2 regions of the Ensifer sp. NM-2 genome follow, and region 2 is predicted to be linked to the other one. Evidence: predicted binding sites of a transcription regulator. Region 2 holds the regulator's gene; the other holds the start of a gene.
The links. Region 2 encodes LexA, which represses DNA repair genes until DNA is damaged. Its sites were predicted from a motif close to TGTTCNNNNTGTGTTCNG; they were not measured.

Region 1: C6558_RS18050 (DNA polymerase IV) is a predicted target of LexA. The motif match lies at 8,742-8,759, and genes of this name have one in related genera.

Annotation. Positions count from the first base shown of each region.
Region 1 covers NZ_PVZR01000008.1:189,678-200,328, forward strand. Annotated here, with positions in the region: gene C6558_RS18020 (lipoprotein-releasing ABC transporter permease subunit) at 1-87, shown strand, start outside; gene C6558_RS18025 (ABC transporter ATP-binding protein) at 104-790, shown strand; gene C6558_RS18030 (DUF5680 domain-containing protein) at 854-1,321, opposite strand; gene C6558_RS18035 (hypothetical protein) at 1,402-1,971, opposite strand; gene dnaE (DNA polymerase III subunit alpha) at 2,432-5,929, shown strand; gene C6558_RS18045 (L,D-transpeptidase family protein) at 6,030-7,262, opposite strand; gene C6558_RS18050 (DNA polymerase IV) at 7,446-8,738, opposite strand; gene C6558_RS18055 (hypothetical protein) at 8,901-9,542, opposite strand; gene C6558_RS18060 (DUF3572 domain-containing protein) at 9,545-9,817, opposite strand; gene C6558_RS18065 (response regulator) at 9,974-10,345, shown strand; gene C6558_RS18070 (PleD family two-component system response regulator) at 10,363-10,651, shown strand, end outside.
Region 2 covers NZ_PVZR01000018.1:16,753-27,403, reverse strand. Annotated here, with positions in the region: gene C6558_RS28115 (hypothetical protein) at 431-718, shown strand; gene C6558_RS28110 (hypothetical protein) at 777-1,016, opposite strand; gene lexA (transcriptional repressor LexA) at 1,197-1,913, shown strand; gene C6558_RS28100 (hypothetical protein) at 2,133-2,465, opposite strand; gene C6558_RS28095 (hypothetical protein) at 3,109-3,255, opposite strand; gene C6558_RS28090 (GFA family protein) at 3,691-4,122, shown strand; tRNA gene C6558_RS28085 (tRNA-Cys) at 4,424-4,497, opposite strand; gene C6558_RS28075 (thermonuclease family protein) at 5,168-5,869, opposite strand; gene C6558_RS28070 (hypothetical protein) at 6,111-6,404, opposite strand; tRNA gene C6558_RS28065 (tRNA-Asn) at 6,555-6,629, shown strand; gene C6558_RS28060 (deoxyribodipyrimidine photo-lyase) at 6,731-8,173, shown strand; gene C6558_RS28055 (cyclopropane-fatty-acyl-phospholipid synthase family protein) at 8,280-9,533, shown strand; gene C6558_RS28050 (SMR family transporter) at 9,718-10,089, shown strand; gene C6558_RS28045 (SMR family transporter) at 10,076-10,402, shown strand; gene C6558_RS28040 (SDR family oxidoreductase) at 10,390-10,651, opposite strand, start outside.

The sequences.
Region 1 (10,651 bases), on a different contig from region 2:
GCCCTCAGCCTGTCGTTCCTTGCCACGATCTTTCCGGCATGGCGCGCCTCGCGCCTCGATCCCGTGCAGGCCCTGCGGTACGAATGACAAGGACATCATCTGAATGAATGCGCGCGTGGCACTGCAGCTTTCGGGCATCGAGCGTAATTACGGGCAGGGGGACACCTTCCTCTCGATCCTCAAGGGCGCGGACTTCACGCTGAAAAGCGGCGAGACCGTTGCGCTTGTGGCGCCGTCAGGCACTGGCAAGTCGACGCTTCTGCATGTTGCGGGCCTGCTGGAGCGGCCGGATGGCGGAAAGGTCGTGGTCAACGGCGTGACCTGCGACGGTCTCAACGACGACAGGCGCACCGCTATCCGTCGCAACGAGATCGGTTTCGTCTACCAGTTCCATCATCTGCTTCCGGAGTTCACCGCTCTCGAAAACATCATGATGCCGCAGCTGATCGCCGGCCTTGGCAAGGCTGAGGCCGCCGAGCGTGCGCGGGCGCTGCTCGACTACATGCGTATCGGCCACCGCGCCGATCACCGCCCGTCGGAGCTTTCAGGCGGCGAACAGCAGCGCGTGGCGATCGCCCGCGCCGTTGCCAATGCTCCCTTGGTATTGCTGGCCGATGAGCCGACCGGCAATCTCGATCCGGAAACTGCGGGATACGTCTTCGAAGCGCTCGAAGCATTGGCTCGCCAGTCCGGTCTTGCAGCCCTGATCGCCACGCACAATCACGAGCTGGCATCGCTTATGGACCGGCGGGTGACGATCGAGGACGGCAAGGTCGTCGAGCTGAAATAACGCTCGCGTCAAAGCCCGTTTCCAATGGAGCGCGCGATATCAATGTGATGCGAAACCTTTAGTTTAAGGCACGATGAGGCCACCTCGATAGTCGAGTTCGTAGGCTTCGTCGCCGTCGACAAAGATGACTTCACGTCCGGAAAAGTGCCCGGTGTCGCCGCGGCTGTTGTCGATGTAGTAGCCGTAGGCGTGGCGATATTCCATTCCACCGAGAAAGTGCCGCTTCTCGCGATACATGGTATCGAGCGCGGCTTTGATGACGATGCCGGCGCGTTCCGCATCGATCAGATCGGGCCGGATGACGCGGCCGAAATAATTCATGGCCCAGCGGGTGTCGTCCTCGAACCAGACGGTTTCCTGTCCTGCGAAATCGGTCCCACCGAAGTAACTGTCGAGATACCGCCACCGGTCGCGTTGGTAGCCGATATCGCGCGAGCCCGCGCGCGATGGCGGGCTTGTTATCCCGCCACCGACATATGTCTTCGATTTGGCTTCCACGATGAAGTCTTTGAGCTGCTCGATGCTGGCCATGAGAACACCTTGTTTGTTCCCTGGCAGCATGCCGCGACATTCCGTCGATGTAAAGAACAAAAAGGGAACAAATAGCTCGATTAGATGCCGCAGGCGTGCTGGCCGCGGTCGTCGTTCCAGTCATCGAGAAGCACAAGCTCGCCTTTGGCGCTGACGGGCTTGTCGTTCGATTTGCCCTTGCCCGTCAGCACATTCAGGTCGCAGTGCGAGGTATTGTCGAGATTGAGCGTGTCATAGGACGAGTAGGTGTAGCCGCCGACGACAAAGTCGAAATTGCGATAGGCGATCGTCAGCTTCTGTTCCCAACGGTCACGCCCGACCGAATCGTTGTGGGTGGTAATCACCAGCGAACCATTCGGAAGCGCCGTGACGGACGGTGCCTGGCCGGCCATGCCGTATTGCCCCCAGACCTTGTTCGGAACGGCCGACTTGAGCGCCAGCGGGCCGTCTTCGCCGGCGAGATAGATATAGACGGCATTGTTCTCGTCTGTCCCGTCATCGGGCTTCACCAGCAGCGCCAGATCGCCAGCACCATTCTTGTCCCAGTCGCCTGTCGCGGCCGGGACAATGCGGCCGGGATCAATCGCCTCGGCGGCAAGGGCGAGGGAAGGAAGCAGAAAAACGAGAGGCAGGGTCAGGCGTGCAGTCATGTCGTTGTGCTCCGTGTGGTTGGTCCAGTCATAGGCGCGATGGACGGAGCGCTCAAGGTTTCGGTTAATTACCTCAAACGCTCTTTGTTGATGCGGTTAACCATGCGCGGTGGAAAGCGGGCGGTGTGCTCAACAGCGATTGACGAGAGAACAAAAAAAGAACAAAGTGGATACATAACGGAAAAGGAGCCATGTTATGACTGATTTTGTTCGTGACCTCGCCGCCTTCACATCGATGGGCCTGTTTGTCGCCAGCGTTGCCTTCATCGCTCTCGGACTTTGATCCCTGGGCATACTCAAGATGCTGCGCGACCCCGATGCGGGGTCGCTCGATATTATCCCGGCACAGCACCCCCGACACCAGCACCGTTGAAAAGAACGCCGGCCCACGATGCAAAACTGGACATGGCGGGTGATAAACGGGATATCCTGACACCCTGACAGGAATCAGGATGTAGAGATGGCGGATCACGGCAGCGGGGAACGGAACGATCAGACGACTGCAGATCCGCAGTTCGTGCATTTGCGTGTTCACTCGGCTTTTTCGCTGCTCGAAGGCGCACTGCCTTTGAAGAAGGTGATCGGCAAGGCTGTGGCCGATGCTCAGCCGGCGATCGGTATCGCCGACACCAACAATCTTTTCGCAGCCCTTGAATTTTCCCAGAAGGCGGCCGAAGACGGCCTGCAGCCGCTGACCGGCTGTCAGTTGTCGATCGACATGGAAGACGACGGTGACGGCGAACGTCGCAGCCATGCCCAGCAGCTCGCCAAGCTGCCGGCCATCGTCCTGATCGCCGCGACGGACGACGGCTACACACGACTGGTCGATCTGGTAAGCCGCGCCTATCTCGGCGGCGAAGGCAGCCAGGTCACGAGGATCACGCGGTCGTGGCTCGTGGAGGCCGGCACCGACGGGCTGATCGCCCTTTCGGGCGCAGGCGGCGGCCCGATCGACATGGCGGTGAAATCCGGCTCGACGGCCTTGGCCGAGGCACGCCTGGAAGCCCTAAAGGATCTCTTCGGCGATCGGCTCTATATCGAGCTGCAACGGCACGGAAACTTTGACCGCCGACATGAAAGCCGGATGATCGATCTGGCGTACAAGTTCGATGTGCCTCTGGTTGCGACCAACGAGGCGTTCTTTCCCTCGCCATCCGACTATGACGCGCACGACGCGCTGATGGCGGTCGCTCACAACGCCATGGTTTCCGACGACAGTCGGTTCCGGTTGACGCCGGATCATTATCTCAAGAGCCGGAAGGAAATGGCGGCACTTTTTGCCGACCTGCCCGAGGCGCTCGAAAATACCATCGAGATCGCGCGGCGCTGCTCGTTCATGCTGAAGACGCGCGGGCCGATCCTGCCACGCTTCACCGGCGCCTCGGACGATCCGGAGGAGGCCGAGCGTGCCGAGTCCAGCGAGTTGCGCCGGCAGGCGGAAGAGGGGCTCGACGATCGGTTGCGCAAGCTCGGCATGGCGCCCGGCTATACAGAGGAAGAGTACCGCGAGCGGTTGGCGTTCGAACTCAGCGTCATCGAGCGCATGAAGTTCCCCGGCTACTTCCTGATCGTTGCCGACTTCATCAAATGGGCCAAGCAGCAGGACATCCCCGTCGGCCCGGGACGCGGTTCGGGCGCGGGCTCGCTCGTCGCCTATGCGCTGACGATCACCGATGTCGACCCGATGCGGTTCTCACTGCTGTTCGAACGCTTCCTCAATCCGGAACGCGTATCGATGCCCGACTTCGACATCGACTTCTGTCAGGACCGGCGCGAAGAAGTCATTCGCTACGTCCAGGCGAAATACGGCCGCGAGCAGGTGGCCCAGATCATCACCTTCGGTTCGCTTCAGGCGCGCGCGGCGCTGCGCGACGTCGGCCGCGTGCTCGAGATGCCCTATGGCCAGGTCGACAAGATCTGCAAGCTCGTGCCCAACAATCCGGCCAACCCGACGCCGCTGTCAAAGGCGATCGAGGAAGAACCGCGCCTGCAGGAAGAGGCGGAAAAGGAACCCGTCGTCGCCCGTCTTCTCGACATCGCGCAGAAGATCGAGGGTCTCTATCGCCATGCCTCGACCCACGCAGCCGGTATCGTGATCGGCGACCGGCCGCTGTCAAAGCTCGTGCCGATGTATCGCGATCCGCGTTCCGATATGCCGGTGACGCAGTTCAACATGAAATGGGTCGAGCAGGCCGGCCTGGTAAAATTCGACTTCCTCGGCCTGAAAACGCTGACCGTGCTGAAGGTCGCCGTCGACTTCGTCAAGCTGCGCGGCATCGAGGTCGATCTCGCCAGCATTCCGCTCGACGACGAGAAGACCTACGAGATGCTGTCGCGCGGCGAGACGGTCGGCGTGTTCCAGGTGGAAAGTGCCGGCATGCGCAAGGCGCTGATCGGTATGCGGCCAGACTGCATCGAGGACATTATTGCGCTGGTGGCGCTTTATCGTCCGGGCCCGATGGAGAATATCCCGGTCTACAACGCCCGCAAGCACGGCGAAGAAGAGATCGAATCGATCCATCCGAAGATCGACCATCTGCTCAAGGAAACGCAGGGCGTTATCGTCTACCAGGAGCAGGTGATGCAGATCGCCCAGGTCCTGTCGGGCTATTCGCTCGGCGAAGCCGACCTTCTGCGTCGCGCCATGGGCAAGAAGATCAAGGAGGAAATGGACAAGCAGCGCGCCCGTTTCGTCGACGGCGCGGTCAAGAACGAGGTATCGAAGCCGCAGGCCGATCTGATCTTCGATCTTCTCGCCAAGTTCGCCAACTACGGCTTCAACAAGTCGCACGCTGCCGCCTACGCCATCGTCTCCTATCAGACGGCCTATATGAAGGCGCACTATCCGGTCGAGTTCCTGGCGGCGTCGATGACGCTCGATATGGCCAACACGGAGAAGGTCAACGACTTCCGTCAGGATGCCGGGCGCCTCGGCATCCAGGTGATTGCGCCGTCGGTCCAGTCCTCCTTCCGGCATTTCCAGACCGGCGACAAGCGCATCTACTACTCATTGGCCGCCATCAAGGGTGTCGGCGAATCGGCAGTCGAGCATATCGTTGCCGTTCGCGGCGACCGCGAGTTTGCGAGCCTTGAGGATTTCTGCCTGAGGATCGACCCGAAGCTGCTCAACCGGCGTGTGTTCGAAAGCCTGATCGCGGCCGGCGCCTTCGATTGCTTCGGTTACGACCGTGCCGAGCTGGTCGGCGGTCTCGATCGCATCCTCGGCTTTGCCCAGCGCGCGCAGGAAAACAAGACGAGCGGACAGAGCGATATGTTCGGTGCGGGGGCCGCGACCGGACCGGAACGGATCTCGCTTCCCACCTACACGCCGTGGCTCGCCTCAGAAAAGCTGCACCGCGAGTTTCAGGTGCTGGGCTTCTATCTCTCGGCCCATCCGCTCGACACCTACAACCCGCTGCTCGCCAAGATGCGCGTCCAGACCTTCGGCGATTTCGCCGGAGCGGTGAAGAAGGGCGCAACGGCGGGACGTCTCGCCGGCACCGTTACCTCCAGACAGGAGCGCAAGACCCGAACCGGCAACAAGATGGGCATCATCGCTTTCTCGGATTCGTCCGGTCAGTTCGAGGCCGTGCTGTTTTCGGAAATGCTGCACCAGTATCGCGACCTGCTTGAGCCCGGCAAATCGCTGGTGATGACGGTTCAGGCGGAGGAGCGGCCGGAAGGCATCGGCCTTCGCATCCAGACCCTGCGCTCGCTCGAGGAAGAATCGCTGCAGATGCAGAAGGCGCTGCGCGTTTATGTGCGCGATTCAGGACCACTGAAGTCGATCGCCGCCCATTTGAATGCGAGGGGCGAGGGTCTCGTTTCCTTCATCGTCATCAAGGATAACGGCCAGCGCGAGATCGAGGTCGAACTCAACGAGAAGTTCAGGATTTCGCCGGAGATTGCCGCAGCACTTCGCTCGGCTCCGGGTGTGGTCGACGTTGAACTCGTCTGACCGCGCTGCATGATTGCTTGAGCCGGCGGCGTATAAAGATACGGAACGTCAGGCGCGGCTGCAGCGCAGCTTTTGAGTATCGGATCGACTGCGCAGGGCATCAGCCCCGCGGGGATGCGCGGGTGATTGTGATGAAATCGGTCCCGTCGCCGGTTTCGAGCCCGCTCTCCATGTCCGAAATCGACAGCGACGAACCGTCTGCAAGCAGGCCGCCGATCCGTTCGCGGACGTCGTCGGAGACCGTCAGGCGCCCGAGCGTGCGCTGGACGGCATTGAAGGCTGATGCGTCGGCGTCGGCGGCGATCCCGAGGCGCTTCTTCACCGATGACGGCAGATGGTTTTCGAGCGGTACGCCGTACCACTTGCCTTCGCTCTTTCCCTCGTCAATCTCTTGAAATTGCAGGAAATGCGTGCCGAGCGCCTGCTCCGGCTTGTCGATCGTGACGCCTGCCTCGAAAATCGGCTTGAAACCCTGGCGGACAAGGATCACCCCGTTGGGGGGAACGTCGCGGCCCGCTTTCCTGAAGATCGCCTCAGTCAGCTCCGGCGTCAGCTTGCCATCGACGGTCGATCCCTCGGCAGTCTGGAACGCGTTGATGGCGGCGGTCGTGTCCGGGCCGATGTGGCCGTCCGGCACGCCGGCGACATAGCCGAGTTGGTTCAGCGCCGACTGGACTGCACGCTTGATATCGCGCTCGCCGCGTCGGGTGATCAGCATGCGGATCGGCTCGCGGTCTTCTGCTTTGATGACTGAGTTGGCGGTCGATGCCTCGGTCATCGCCACTTCGACCGGCATGGTCTCGGTCTGGCTGATCGCCGGGCGGAGGGGCACATCCGACAGCGGTGCGGGGTTCTCGCCGGGCGCCGGGTTGCGCTGGAAGAGCACGGCGCTCGACACTTCGGTGGGGCTGACCTGCCGATCGGTTATCAGGACATGCACGCCGCGCGACGTCATCTTGAAGAGGCTGGCGGCAAACTTGCTCGGCAGGCGCACGCAACCGTGCGAAGCCGGATAGGCCGGCACGTGATTGGAGCCATGCAGCGCAATGCCTGACCAGGTCAGTCGCTGCATGAAGGGCATCGGCGCATTCGAATAGATGTTGGATTTGTGGTGACGGCGTTTTTCAAGGATCGAGAAGATGCCCGTCGGTGTGGAATGGCCGGCCTTGCCGGTAGAGACTGCCGACGTTGCGATCACCGCGTCGCCGTCATAGACGACGAGGGATTGCTGGTTCTTCGAAACGATGATCTGCAGCGGTGCGTTGCTGCCGGCAAAGCCGACCGCAGGCGAAAACAAGAAGACGACGACGCTGGCCGTGAGAGCGAAACGCAATACCATACACTCATCCCAACACGTAAACTGGCCGACAAGCTTACGCTGAAATCTTTAAAGAATTTGTCCCGATCGACCTACAGCGCCGCGCGTCTTATTAGACGCGCAAAGGTCGCTGTAGCACTTTGAATTGCTGCATGTTTTTATCCTTGCAGGATACGTCAAGCCGCCGCCGATAACGCACTAGTGATCGCGCTTGCGGCTGCCAAAGGTGTAGCCGGTTTCGACGCTGGCCTTGCCGAACTTGTCGCGCAGCTTGTTGATGGCGTCCTCGGCGGCGGCACGACGGGTTGCGGCTGGATCGACCAGATCGGGGGGATCTGCGAGATCGGGGCTGGAAAGATCGCTGACTCCGATGCCGATCAGCCGGTACTTCGTGCCGTCAACTTCCTTCTCCAGAAGCTGCAGCCCGGTGCGGAAGATACGGTCTGCGAGCCGCGTCGGACTGTCGAGGCGGCGGTTGCGAGTCCTGGTCTTGAAGTCGGCAGTCTTCAGCTTCAAAACGACGGTCTGGCCGGCGAGTTCGGATTTACGCAGGCGGTGGGCGACCTGTTCGCTCAGCCGACGCAGATGCGTGACGAGATCGTCGTAGCGGGCGAGATCGTCGTTGAATGTCGTCTCTGACGATACGCTTTTCGCCTCGCCGTCGATCTCGACCGTTCTTTCGTCGAGGCCGCGCGACAGGCGGTAGAGCCTCTGGCCCATGGTGCCGTAGCGGCGCATGAGGTCGGCTTCCTCCATCGTCTGAAGCTGACCGATCGTGCGAATGCCATCGCGCTCCAGCGTGGCGGCGAACGCCTTGCCGACGCCCCAGATCAAGGTCACCGGCCTTTCTCTCAGGAATTCGAGCGCCTCGGCCTGGCCGATTACCGAGAAGCCGCGAGGCTTCTGCAGATCGGAGGCAACCTTGGCGAGGAACTTGCAGTAGGAAAGGCCGACGGAGACGGTAATGCCGATCTCCTGTTCGACACGGCGGGCAAAGCGGGCGAGGGTGCGCGCGGGGGGATCGTGGTGCAGCCGTTGGGTGCCGCTGAGCTCCAGGAAGGCCTCATCGATGGAGAGCGGTTGCACCAGCGGTGTCAGCTCCTGCATCAACGTGCGGACCTCGCGGCCGACGCGAACGTATTTTTCCATGTCGGGCTTGATCACGACCGCCTGCGGGCAGGCCTCAAGCGCCTTAAACATCGGCATTGCCGAGCGCACGCCGTGAATGCGGGCGATGTAACAAGCCGTCGAGACGACGCCGCGCTTGCCGCCGCCGATAATCACTGGCTTGTCGGCAAGCTCCGGATTGTCCCGCTTCTCGACGGAGGCGTAAAACGCATCACAGTCGATATGGGCTAGAGTCAGGTCGTAGAGCTCGGCATGACGCAACAGACGGGGGCTGCCGCAGGCAAGGCAGCGTCGCGCCGTCGCGGTCTGTTCCCTGAGGCAGTCACGGCAGAAGCCTGGAGTTTGAGAACCACTGTCGAGCATATCTGGAACAAATGTTGAACATTGGGACTTTACGCTCTACGCTAACGAGTCTCAAGGGAGGCCGCGTTGGAAATTGCCTTGCATGTCAGGTTGCCGACGCCAAGCCGCTGGTCGGATTTTGCGCGTCGTCTTGCAGGTCTCGATCTGCTGGTCCGGGTGCCGCTATCGCTGGAAATGCGCGCGAATGGCATTCGCAGCGTCGACCCAGTCGCTAGCAATGTGAACGCAGTCCGCCGGTTGAGGCGCGAGCGCCCGAAACTCGGCGTTCGCCATCAGATTGATCAGCAGGCAGGATGGCGCGTGCTCCTGCACCGATTGCAGGTTGCGCGCGATATCGTCGATGAAAACAACGGGAAGCGCCCGTCCGGCATGCAGGCGCTGAACGATCGGCCCTTTGGGTTCCTCGGATGCGAGCAGTGGATAGGGAAGATCGAGCCGGTCGAGCAGAGCACGACGCGCGGCCGCATGGCGCGGTGGCATGGCCGTCAGGAAGACGATGTCAGCCTGCTTGGACAATTCACGGAGAGTCTCGACAACGCCGGCAGTCGGCGTCTGCCAGCGATCCTGCGTGGCGTAGAAGGCATCGAGCATGTCCTTGACGTCAGCCTCGCTCGCTGCCCGCTCCGTTGCGCGATGGATGATGTTGCCGGTCAGCCGGAAGGAGCGCGGCAAGAGGACGTGGTCGCGGCTTTCGAGAAAGGACCGGAATGGATCCAGGAATTCGAGCACGACTTCATCGATGTCGCTGATAACAAGCGGGCGGTTGCTAAGGCGGATTTCATCTTCGAAGACGGTGTTGCTCAAGCTCAGCTGTCCTGCAGATCGGCGGCGCCGGAAAGCTTCTCATGCGCACGCACGACATCCTGCGGGGCTGTCCCTGTTGCATCGCAGAAAGCGATCAACGTTGGTTCGTGGTCCATAAGAAAGGCGATGAGCCCACCCATGCAGCCCGGCTCGCCGATCGCGTTGCGCAGGGAGGACGGGTCCGTGCCGGTCAGCGCCAGAAATCGGGACAGCAGGTCCGGCTCGCCGGCAAGCCAGGAGAGAATGTCGATGGCGATTTCGTCGGCGCTCTTCAATGTCTTGGCCTCCTACTGTTTTTACGCCCGGAATTACCTATTTTTCAACCAAATAGGTTTATCGGTGAACTTGAGGAAATGGGTCGAGTCGTTGGTTCTGCAACTTAGATGTCTTGAGAAGACTTGCAAGAAGACGACGGACAGCAAGGGATCGACATGCCCAAACAGGTAATGATTGTTGAGGATAACGAGCTGAACATGAAGCTCTTCCGAGACCTGATTGAGGCTTCCGGCTACGCGACGATCCAGACGCGCAACGGTATGGAGGCGCTCGAGCTGGCGCGGAAGTATCGCCCCGATCTGATTTTGATGGACATTCAGCTGCCGGAGGTCTCCGGGCTCGAAGTCACGAAGTGGTTGAAGGAAGACGATGAGTTGCACGTCATCCCGGTGATCGCCGTGACTGCCTTCGCCATGAAGGGCGACGAGGAACGTATCCGTCAGGGCGGATGCGAAGCCTATGTTTCAAAACCGATTTCTGTGCCAAAGTTTATTGAGACGATCAAGACCTACCTTGGCGATGCCTAACTGGCGGGAAAATTGATATGACTGCGCGCATTCTTGTTGTCGATGACGTGCCTGCCAACGTTAAGCTTCTCGAAGCGCGTCTGCTCGCTGAGTATTTCGATGTGCTGACGGCGGGTGATGGCCATACGGCGCTGACGCTCTGCGAGACGACACCGGTCGACCTGGTGCTTCTCGACATCATGATGCCCGGCATCGACGGCTTCGAGGTCTGCGAACGTCTGAAGGCCAATGCACGCACAGCACATATTCCCGTCGTCATGGTGACGGCACTCGACCAGCCGTCCGATCGGGTTCGCGGGTTAAAGG
Region 2 (10,651 bases):
GGGTGCGCAACGTCTCCGCGACATCCCGGCGCGACTGGTCGAGCACCCGCGGTCAGATGCCGGTTTCGTAGCGCGTTTGAACGTCGTATGTATTTGGCTGGAGATGCGAAGATCGCTACAGGCGGATGCCGCTGGCCACTCGCACTCCATTACGGCGTCCAACATCATCGGAAGCATTTGCGGCGGGTATTGTTGATCAGCTGCCAGCGCCACGCTTTGAGGCGGGCGCCGGAAAATCGAAAACGCCAACGCACCTCACGCCAATCTTTGTGCCTTCATTGCCACAGCTTGAGCACCAGTGCTCGCCTTTCGCAAAGAACTGTTGAACACGGCACAGTGCCCGGCATGCTTGCTGGACTTCGGAACGAAAGCACGGTTCACATCGTTAACCAAACCATCGCCGCCACCTCTGATCTAGTGGACGTTCACCGTGCTTGCAGCCTTGCTTATCGCCTCGATTATCGCATCGCCTAACATCGCCCTCAGCGCTGCCACGGTCGACGACCTGCAAGCCGACTTCGAAACGGCCGTGCCCTGCCAGCAGATAGACGGCCGGAACGTTTGGAAGGGAACGATCGCCTACTACATCCAGTCCTTCGTCTATCAAGGCGACACGCCGGTCGCGACCGAAGCGGCCGACGCTGTGCTGCCGGAGGACAACTCCGCGGAAACCGTCAAGGAATTCGAGGACGCCTGCTCCGCGACGCAGCCGGCCTGATTCAGGCCTCCTCTAGCAGATCGCCCATCGATATTTCTGCTGATCCCTTGATGGCAGGCTATTTCCACTGCGTCCCATCGGCCGCGGCGCAACCGTGCGGCGGGTGTCCGTTGCCAAATGTCAGCTTCAGCCGGTCACAACCCCATTGATTGAGCGGCCCGGGCATCGCCGCATTCAACGCGATACCAACTTCGTCAAACGGGCTCTGCTTGTTATCCACGTATTGATACCAGCGAAACCCAAGGATCGCGGTCGCGGCGACAACGATGGTCAGCAAGATTTGAATCAGCTTCGTCATTAAACCCTCATTCCATAAACGGAAGGAGGCATATCAGCCTCGCGCGGCGCGTGCAGCGACGAGTTGGTCAATCTGCGCTTGATTGAACCAACATTCACAGAATTTTAGGCACTTGCGGAACACATATGGAACAGATAGTGTCTGTTCTTGATTTGTTTCACGCCTCTGGAGCGACTTGCCATGCTGACCCGCAAGCAACAGGAATTGCTTCTTTTCATCCATGAACGAATGAAGGAGTCCGGTGTACCGCCGTCCTTCGACGAGATGAAGGATGCACTCGACCTGGCATCCAAGTCGGGCATTCACCGGCTGATCACAGCGCTCGAGGAACGCGGCTTCATACGCCGGCTTCCCAACCGCGCCCGAGCGCTCGAAGTCATCAAACTGCCGGAAGCCTATGCTGCGAGCGCGCAGCCCCGTCGCGGGTTTTCGCCGAGCGTCATCGAGGGTAGCCTTGGCAAACCGCCCGCCCCTGCCCCCGCGGCGAAAACGCTGCCGGTTGCCGACAACAGCTCCGTGTCGGTTCCAGTGATGGGCCGCATTGCCGCCGGCGTGCCGATCTCGGCGATACAGAACAACACCCACGACATTACCGTGCCGCTCGATATGATCGGCAGCGGCGAGCACTACGCCCTTGAAGTGAAGGGTGATTCGATGATCGAGGCCGGCATTTTCGATGGCGATACGGTGATCATCCGCAATGCCACCACGGCCAATCCCGGCGATATCATCGTGGCACTAGTCGATGACGAGGAAGCAACGTTGAAACGCTTCCGGCGCAAGGGCGCTTCAATTGCTCTAGAGGCCGCCAACCCGGCCTATGAGACGCGCATCTTCGGGCCTGACCGGGTCAAGATTCAGGGCAAGCTCGTCGGCTTGATCCGCCGCTACCACTAAGCCCGTCTCACGCCAGCGCAATTCGAGGAAAAGTGCGGAGCGGTTTTCCGCCAGGAAATGCGTAAAAACAAATAGATAGAGCGCCTAGTGACTCCGTTTAAACCGGAAACGCTCTAGCCGCCTTCATGCCGGCCAGCCGCTCTCTTACTTCAACGTCTCGCCACATAGGGTAGCGAGACGGAGATTTTCGGATCGAGTGTTTTTCACGCTCGACGGATTTTACTCGTGAATCGAGTACTCGCCCAACTCGCAGAGATCCTGCTTGTCTTCAGTCGTGTCGAGACCGGAACCTTCTTCGAATTCAAAGCGCATGTCGTATTTGCAGACATCACGTCCGTCGGCGATGGTAATTTCCATGCTTTCGCCCGGATTAAGCACCTGCCGCCCGAAGACGTCGTCTTCCCACTGATCAACACCGACCGGCGATGTGTAGAAGTTCGTCAAAACGGCATTCGTCTTGTTCTTAAGCTGAAAGACGAGATCCTCAGCGCTTGCGGTGGCCGTCGTTACGGCAAGAATGGCAAGAGCAGTCAGGGCGATCTTATATTTCATTTTATGTCTTTTCCTCCATTGTTGGCTTTGTTTGACACTACCTATACGGGTCGCGCTGTTGGGATATTCATTCCCAGTTCTGTCTAGAGACAATATTTTCAGCACTGACAATAGTGACCGAATCACCATTTCGGGGCGCGTCCTCGCAAGGCCATGTCGTTGGCGACTGCGGACGTTCGCAAACTGGCGGGCAAGCGCAGCCCGGTCGAATTGCGCTTTGAAAACAGTGGTTGGCTGCGATGCGGGCAGCCTCGCTGCGCGTGTTGGACGCGCCGCATTGGCCCATGTTCCTTGCCCCCCGAAAACCGTACCTGCGTGCCGGCAGCATGTCCTTTGCGCAGGCACGCACAGCGTTTCACTTTCGACAATCGGGCTGCTATTGACGGAGAACCGCTTTAGCCAATCGCGCAGGCGCTGGGTGACTTGTTGCTTTCATCGTGCGAGGGGCTGAATCACGCGCTCGCCCGCCCTATCTACGTCACACTTTCGTTGACGCTCGCAACGAGCACGCGGCCGCTTACGCCACCGATGGCCGGTATTTCGACCGCCTTCGGATCTGCGTTCGCCTTGAACCTCGCGTGGGGCGTCGACCGCCAGCGGCATTCGCCGCTGCCAAACCTGTTGAGCGTGTGGCCGATGGCGCTCAATTCTCCTGAACGGAAACCCCGTCCTGGCCAATCTTGATCTCTACGCCGGTCGGTTTTGTTTCCTCGCGGTAGACATAGGCGCCGAGACCAATGACGGCGACGGCGAGCATGGCAATGATCAGATAGAGCCCATTACGGTTCATTCAGCAATTCCTCGCTTGGGTACGGTATGGGTAACTAGGTTCGTACCCAAGAAAGGCAACGGTGCGACGCGGACAGTTCGCTCCTCGCGCGGATGATGCAGGACGGATGCGAACGGCCGTAGGCTTTTTCTCCGCACGATCCGTTGGCCGAGCGCTCTTGCGACGCATCGGCTCGGGCCGCGGAACGTCCCCGACGTGGAGCACGAAAGCGTGCTGGCGCACGTATCGGGCACTTGGTCTGAATATGTGCCCGATGCGCGACGAGACGCCTCGTACCCCGCGCCTGAGCCCAATCGGCTGATGGCCCTACAACGAACGGCCTCAACGGGAGTGCGGTCCTCTGGATTGAGACTGCCCCCGAATGCGCTTGAGCACAAGCAACCCACCTCATAAGAAAGCTCATCAAATGCGCTTCAAAATCAGATGGATGATTGGATGAATCTCGATGTTCAGAACCTTGACGGAGCCTGCCACTGCGGAACGGTTCGCTTCAATGTGAAACTGAAGAGCGGCCTCCGCACCGCCCGCCGTTGCACTTGCTCCTATTGCCAGTTGAAGGGCGCGGTTGCCGTCTCTGCCGCCAAGGACGGGGTCACGGTTCTCTCCGGCGGCGAGGCACTCACCAAATATCAGTTCAACACGAAGGCTGCAGAGCATTACTTCTGCTCGAAGTGCGGCATCTACACATTCCACAAGCCGCGCGCGAACCCGGATTTCTACGGCGTCAACGCCGCGTGCCTTGAAGGCATAAGCCCATTCGATTTCGAGGAGCTACCGGTGAACGACGGCATCAACCACCCGATGGACACGAAGGGATCGACCGGCCCAAGGCTCGCAGGAACGCTCAAGTTTATCCCGGCGGAGTGACGACAGGCGCGGCTGGCAGGACGCCGGCCGCAGCCGTTCAAACTGCTGCACCCTGAATGAGGGGGGCGTTCGTTGCGCCGCCAAGACGTCGAAGATCTACTCGCGGAACGCGAACGGGCGCGCTTGACGAGGCAGAGTGTTGCCAGAAGCAATGGGGATGGAATCGGCAATCTGCTGCTTGGATCGAACGTCGAAGAGGGAGATAACGGGAACCAATTGCCACACCAAGAAGAATGTGTGGCAGCAGATGAAATCCTGCAGTCCAAATAGCGAAACTAATTCAACTACTTAGGAGTGGCTTTGGAGGCCTCGCCCGGAATTGAACCGGGGTACAAGGATTTGCAGTCCTCTGCGTCACCACTCCGCCACGAGGCCTCATCGACTGAGATTATCAAGTCGTGGCGAGCGTTTAGAATGAATATAGAAAGAGCGCAAGAGGGGATTTCTGAAAAACGTCCTCAGGCATTTCTGAAATTCCATCTTTCTCCAACTCTTCCACAGGCTTACCGATCCGGCCCCATAACGGATCGCCGCGAACCCCTTCGACGACAGGCGGCGGGCGCTATACGGCAGCGTCCGACACGAGGCAATTGGATGGATTTACCATTTCGACAGACGGCCCGAATCTTCCGTCCAACCCTTCTTCCGACGTCGCGGGGCGCTGCTACCTTGTACACCGTTTCACGGTAAAGCTACCTTGCACCAAGATTCTTCAGGGAATTGGACGTTGAATCCAGAGTTGATCATCTACCCAAGCTCATACTGACGGTAGTTTTCTGTGGAATGTGCATTGCGGTCGCAATCTGGCGTCTATTCCAGCTCGCGGTGACCGGCCGATTGGACATGTCGCCAATTTTCCCGAACCTTAAGGCAGATTTCCGAGCCAATCCCATCAAGCTGCTTCTAGCAAGCTCTCTTGTTGTGTTCTTTCTGGCACTATCGGCTCTGGGGTTGATAATCGGTATTGATATCGCGCTCGGTGGATAACTTAGACGGCTACACGCTTCCGGCCCTCATCATTCTCTCTGATGACGCCGAGCACCGTCTAACACCAGGGCTTGGGCTGTCCCTTCCAGGGCCGAACCAAGCCCTCCGATACGAGCACGGCGCCGAGAGAGCGGCCGTCGCGCATCACCACGCGCAGCTTTTCGCTGTTCTTGTCGTCGCTCCTGCCGATGGCCTCGATCAGCCTGAACTCGCCGGCGTTCAGCAACTCGCGCAATCGCTGCTTGGCGTAGAAGCCGCGGGCACGTTCGCTATCGCAACTCGCCTGCTTGATTCGCGGTGCATCGACGTCGGCGACACGGATCTCCTCGCGCTGGTAGCGGAATGTTCCGCCGTCGACGACGCAATTGTCGTTGCGGGTACCGCAGAAATAGAACTGATTCGCCTGGGGCTCGACGGCCGTGGGCTGCGCGATCGGGCGCTCGACGGGTGTCGGTGCGGCCAACCCGACATTGACTGCGGGTATCGGTCCGTCGACAGGCTTCGTCTTGTGCGTAGCCGAGGGCATGGCGACACGGGCCTGCGCCTTCGGCCGATCGTCCGACCTGGATGTGGATGTCGACTTGGGCGCCGATGCGAACACATCCGAAACGCCCGGCAGATCCCGCAACTGTCCACGGTGGTCGTACGCAACAACGCCGCCGACTGTCAGCACCGCGGCGAGATACCAGGGCAGCATTCCGCCCTTTTTCTTTGTCCGGCTGCCGCGGCGACGCCCGCGGCTTGTCGTGGTCTTAGCCATTCCGCCCCATCCTTAATCCGGGCGGCATTATGCTGCCGATCCGTTGCCGAATGGTTTTCAACGACAGCCCGAATGCGGGAGTTTGCGCACAAGTCGGTCGGGAGGACGCGGCGGTCCATGACTTTCATTCGATTGGAGCCGCCGCCACATCGTCGCCGACGAAGGAGCCGAATAGGCTCGGCTTCCGTGTAGCGTGAGCTTGTGGCGCCCTGTCGAAGCGAGGATCGCCCTCGCGAACGAATCATCGTTCCTTCGAAGACCCCGTCCCGTTGCGTCGGCGCGCCCACCAGACTGCGAACCTTCGGCGGCGGCGGCGTACTGAAGGAATATCGTGCGAGAGGATGAGTAAGCCCAAGGGCACCATCCAGAATCCGAGCACGGGCAGAAAGCCGAGAAAGCCGCCGAATATCAGCAGCCCGCCAACCAGCATGCGCAGCAGTGGTGATTCCGGCAGCCTCAGGCGCCATTTGCCAAGCACGATCTGCCGTGTGTGCGGGTCTATGCCGAAATGCGTCTGTTTTCTGTTTTTATGCATCATTCCCTATCCGGCTGCCTCTCCCACAATTGGGGGCTTCTCCACAGGCTCGCAACAAAACTTCTCACTTTTTTTAAAAAAACAGCTTGGCAAATCGGAAAAGCATTTGTATTAGCAGCCTCACTTCTGCAGGACACGCCGCGCAGATGATCCCTGGTAGCTCAGCGGTAGAGCATTCGACTGTTAATCGACAGGTCGCCGGTTCGAATCCGGCCCGGGGAGCCAGTTTTTAAAGAGCCATTCGCGGTAACGCCCGAATGGCTCTTTTTCATTTTGCGGCTATGGTGCCGGCGACGCCTTCCTCCTTCCTCGCCCCCGGGAATGTCATGAGCGCAAATCCCACAACGCCGATTCTGGTCTGGTTTCGTCGAGATTTGCGCCTTCAAGACAATCAGGCACTTGCCACCGCGGCGCAGACGGGTGGACCGGTGATTCCGATCTACATCAATGAACCGGAGGAAAGCGGCAATGGGCCGCTTGGTGGCGCGCAGCGTTGGTGGCTGCACCATTCGCTCCAGGCATTGCGGGCATCGCTGCGGGCACACGGCTCCGACTTTATCCTGCGGACCGGTGCGCCGTTGGATGTGATCGCCGAGATAGCGCGGGAATCGGGCGCGACGACCGTGTTCTGGAATCGCCGCTACGACCCGAGCGGAATAGGAACCGATGCGCCGTTGAAGAAAGCGCTCGTTGAACGCGGCTTCACCGTCAGCAGCTTTGCAGGGCAACTGTTGCATGAGCCGACACGGCTCCTCACGAAGGGTGGCGGCCCTTATCGCGTGTTCACGCCGTTCTGGCGTGCGCTTGAGGCCAGCGGCGAGCCGGCGGCGCCGATTGAGACGCCGGAAATGATCAGAGCGCCTGTGAGGTGGCCGGCATCCGAGGAGCTTGAACGGTGGAAGCTCTTGCCGACGCGGCCGGACTGGGCATCGACGTTCGCCGAAATCTGGACGCCGGGCGAGCAGGCCGCTGCCGAACGCCTGCACAAATTCGTTGAACATGCCCTTGCCGGCTACAAGGCTGAGCGGGACGTCCCTGCAGCGCAAGGTACGTCCATGCTCTCTGCGCATCTTGCCTTCGGCGAAATCTCTCCGGCGCAGATCTGGCAGGTCACGCGTGGCCTGACGGAAACGCCGGTGGACGATGTCGTCACTTTCCGCAAGGAACTCGCCTGGCGCGAGTTCTCCTACAATCTGCTGTTTCACAATCCGGATCTCGGCCGTCAAAACCTCGATCGTCGTTTTGATGGCTTTCGCTGGCTGGACAATGACGAACAGTTCCACCGCTGGACAAGGGGCCTGACCGGCTATCCGATTGTCGACGCCGGCATGCGGCAGCTCTGGCGCCACGGCTACATGCACAATCGCGTCAGGATGATCGTCGCCTCCTTCCTGATCAAGGACCTGCTGATCGACTGGCGACGCGGAGAGGCGTGGTTCCGCGACACGCTGGTCGATGCAGATCCGGCCTCGAACGCAGCAAGCTGGCAATGGGTGGCGGGGTCCGGCGCCGATGCCTCGCCTTTCTTCCGCATTTTCAACCCGGTGCTCCAGGGCGAGAAATTCGATCCGGAGGGGCTTTATGTGAAGCGTTTCGTTCCGGAGCTCGCTGATCTCGAGGCGCGTTATATCCATCGACCATTCTCGGCCCCCTCGGCAGTACTGGCTGCCGCCGGCATCGAGCTTGGAGTCTCCTACCCCACCCCCATCGTCGACCACGCCTTCGCGCGCGACCGCGCGTTGGCCGCGTTTCAGGAAATCAGAACCTAAAAAATCGCTACAACCGCGCCGCCACCGGTACAAATCCATGGTTGGCCTCTCGCAGGATTATCGCTAGGCTCACGTTACGGATGCAACGATTGCCGGAGGGTGGTTTATGCATGATACAGAAGCCTGCTTTGCCGAATTCGACAACGCCGAGCACCTTTCGACTGAAAATCTCTCGCAGGTGCTGAAGGACTTTCCGCTCAAGGCCCAGATGGTCCTGCGCGGCCTCGTTCACCTTGAGGCCGGCGCGCTGGCGCTCGCTTTGCCCAACGGTCGGCGGCTGCTGGTCAAGGGAAAGGTGCCGGGGCCATGCGCCGCCGTGACACTTCACAACTGGAATCTTCCGCACCGGGCAATCACCGGTGGCACCATCGGCGCCGCGGAAAGTTATATAGACGGCGATTGGGACAGCCCCGATGTCGGCGCCTTTCTCGAGCTTTTCCTTGTCAACGCAGACATCGGCAACAGATTCCCTAACCGGGCGCGCGGGTTGATGCGGCTGGTGGAAAAATTCCTCCACTGGCGCAATGCCAACACCAGGACGGGCGCACAGCGCAATATCTCTGCCCACTACGACCTCGGCAACGCCTTCTACCGTGAATGGCTCGATCCGAGCATGACCTATTCGTCGGCACTTTACGCTAGCGGCGCCAACGATCTGCAGTCGGCCCAGACTGCCAAATACCGGGCACTGGCCGAGGCGACGAATCTACGGCCCGGTGACCATGTGCTTGAGATCGGCTGCGGCTGGGGCGGTTTTGCAGAATTTGCGGCGACCGAGATCGGCTGCAAGGTCACCGGCCTGACCATCAGTCGCGAACAACTCGCGTTTGCCCGGGAACGCATGCACAGGGCCGGCGTCGCCGACCGCGTCGAGCTGAAATTCCAGGACTATCGCGAGGAGAAGGGCCTCTATGACCGAATCGTCTCGATCGAAATGTTCGAGGCGGTCGGGGAAAAATTCTGGTCGACCTATTTCTCGCAGCTGAAGCGCTGCCTGAAACCCGGCGGCAAGGCCGGCCTGCAGATCATCACGATCAAGCCGGAAGCCTACGAGGAGTACCGCTCCAATCCGGACTTCATCCAAAAGTACGTTTTCCCCGGCGGCATGCTGCCGACGCGCGAGCATCTGGTCGATCTCGGGCGCAACGTCGGTCTGCGAATGATCAACGATTTCGGCTTCGGTGGCGACTACGCCCGAACGCTCGGCGAGTGGCGGCAGCGCTTCTGGTCGGTGTGGAGCCGGATCGAGCCGCTCGGTTTCGATCTGCGCTTCAAGCGCCTGTGGGAGTTCTATTTCTACTACTGCGAAGCCGGTTTCCGCGCCCGCAACATCGATGTCCGTCAGATCGTCTTCGAATGAGGCTCGCCGCCGCTACAGCGCCGCGCGTCTTATTAGACGCGCAAAGGTCGCTGTAGCACTTTGAATGGCTGCAAGTTTTTATCCTTAAATCGAATAGGATTTAAGGAAACATGCAGTAGGCTTTACCGATCGTCCGACAACGCCTATGAGGCAACCGATCCAGATCTTTTCTTGAAGGTTCCTCATGCGGCTTGCATGGTTTTTCCTGGCGCTCGCGATCGCGACTGAGGTGGCGGGCCTGACGGCGATGAAGGCCGCATCCGCCAATGGCTCCTATCTCGGCCACGTAGTGATGTATGTCTCCATTGCGCTTTCCTACGTCTTCCTGGCAAAGGCCGTGAAGACCATTTCCGTCGGCGTTGCCTATGCCATCTGGGAGGGGTCCGGGGTCGCGATCATTACGCTCGTTTCGGTGTTCGTGTTCGGCCATGTGCTGACCGGCCGGGAAATGCTGGGCCTGTCGATGGCGGTGGCCGGTATCCTGCTCGTCAATGCAGGCGAACACCGCGAAGAGGACGCTCCGGCCACGGAGGGAGCCATCGATGAGCGCACCTAGTCTCTATTTCGTCTTTGCCGTCATCGCCGGCATCCTCGACATCGCTGCCAATCTCGCTTCGACCAAATCGAATGGCTTCGCGCGCCGCGGCTGGGGCGCGCTTTCCATCGTTCTCGTGCTCGCCGCCTTTGCCTTCCTTGCCGAAGCGGTCAAGGGCATGGAACTTGCGATCGCCTACGCGGTTCTCGGCGCGACCGGGATTTTCGGCACGGCCATTTGCGGCCGCCTGCTCTTCGGCCAGAAGCTCAAGCCGATCGGCTGGGTCGGCCTCGCCCTGATCTTCGGCGCAGTACTGGTGCTTCACACGGCCTGATGTGGCCGCCCCTTGGCGCTCGTGCGGGTGTTCGTCGCTTTTGGCGGCGTCGCGCCTTGCCGGGTCAGCCGGTCAACGAGCGCGAAGTAGGCACCATATGGCAGCAGGCGTGACAACTTTGCGATAGTGATAGAGCGCTTCGGGAAGCTGACTTCGAAATGCTTCGACTTCAGGCCCTCGACGACGTGCTGAGCGGCCTCGTCTGCACTGACCATGCCGGACCTTGCAAATCCAAGCCGCGGCGAACCG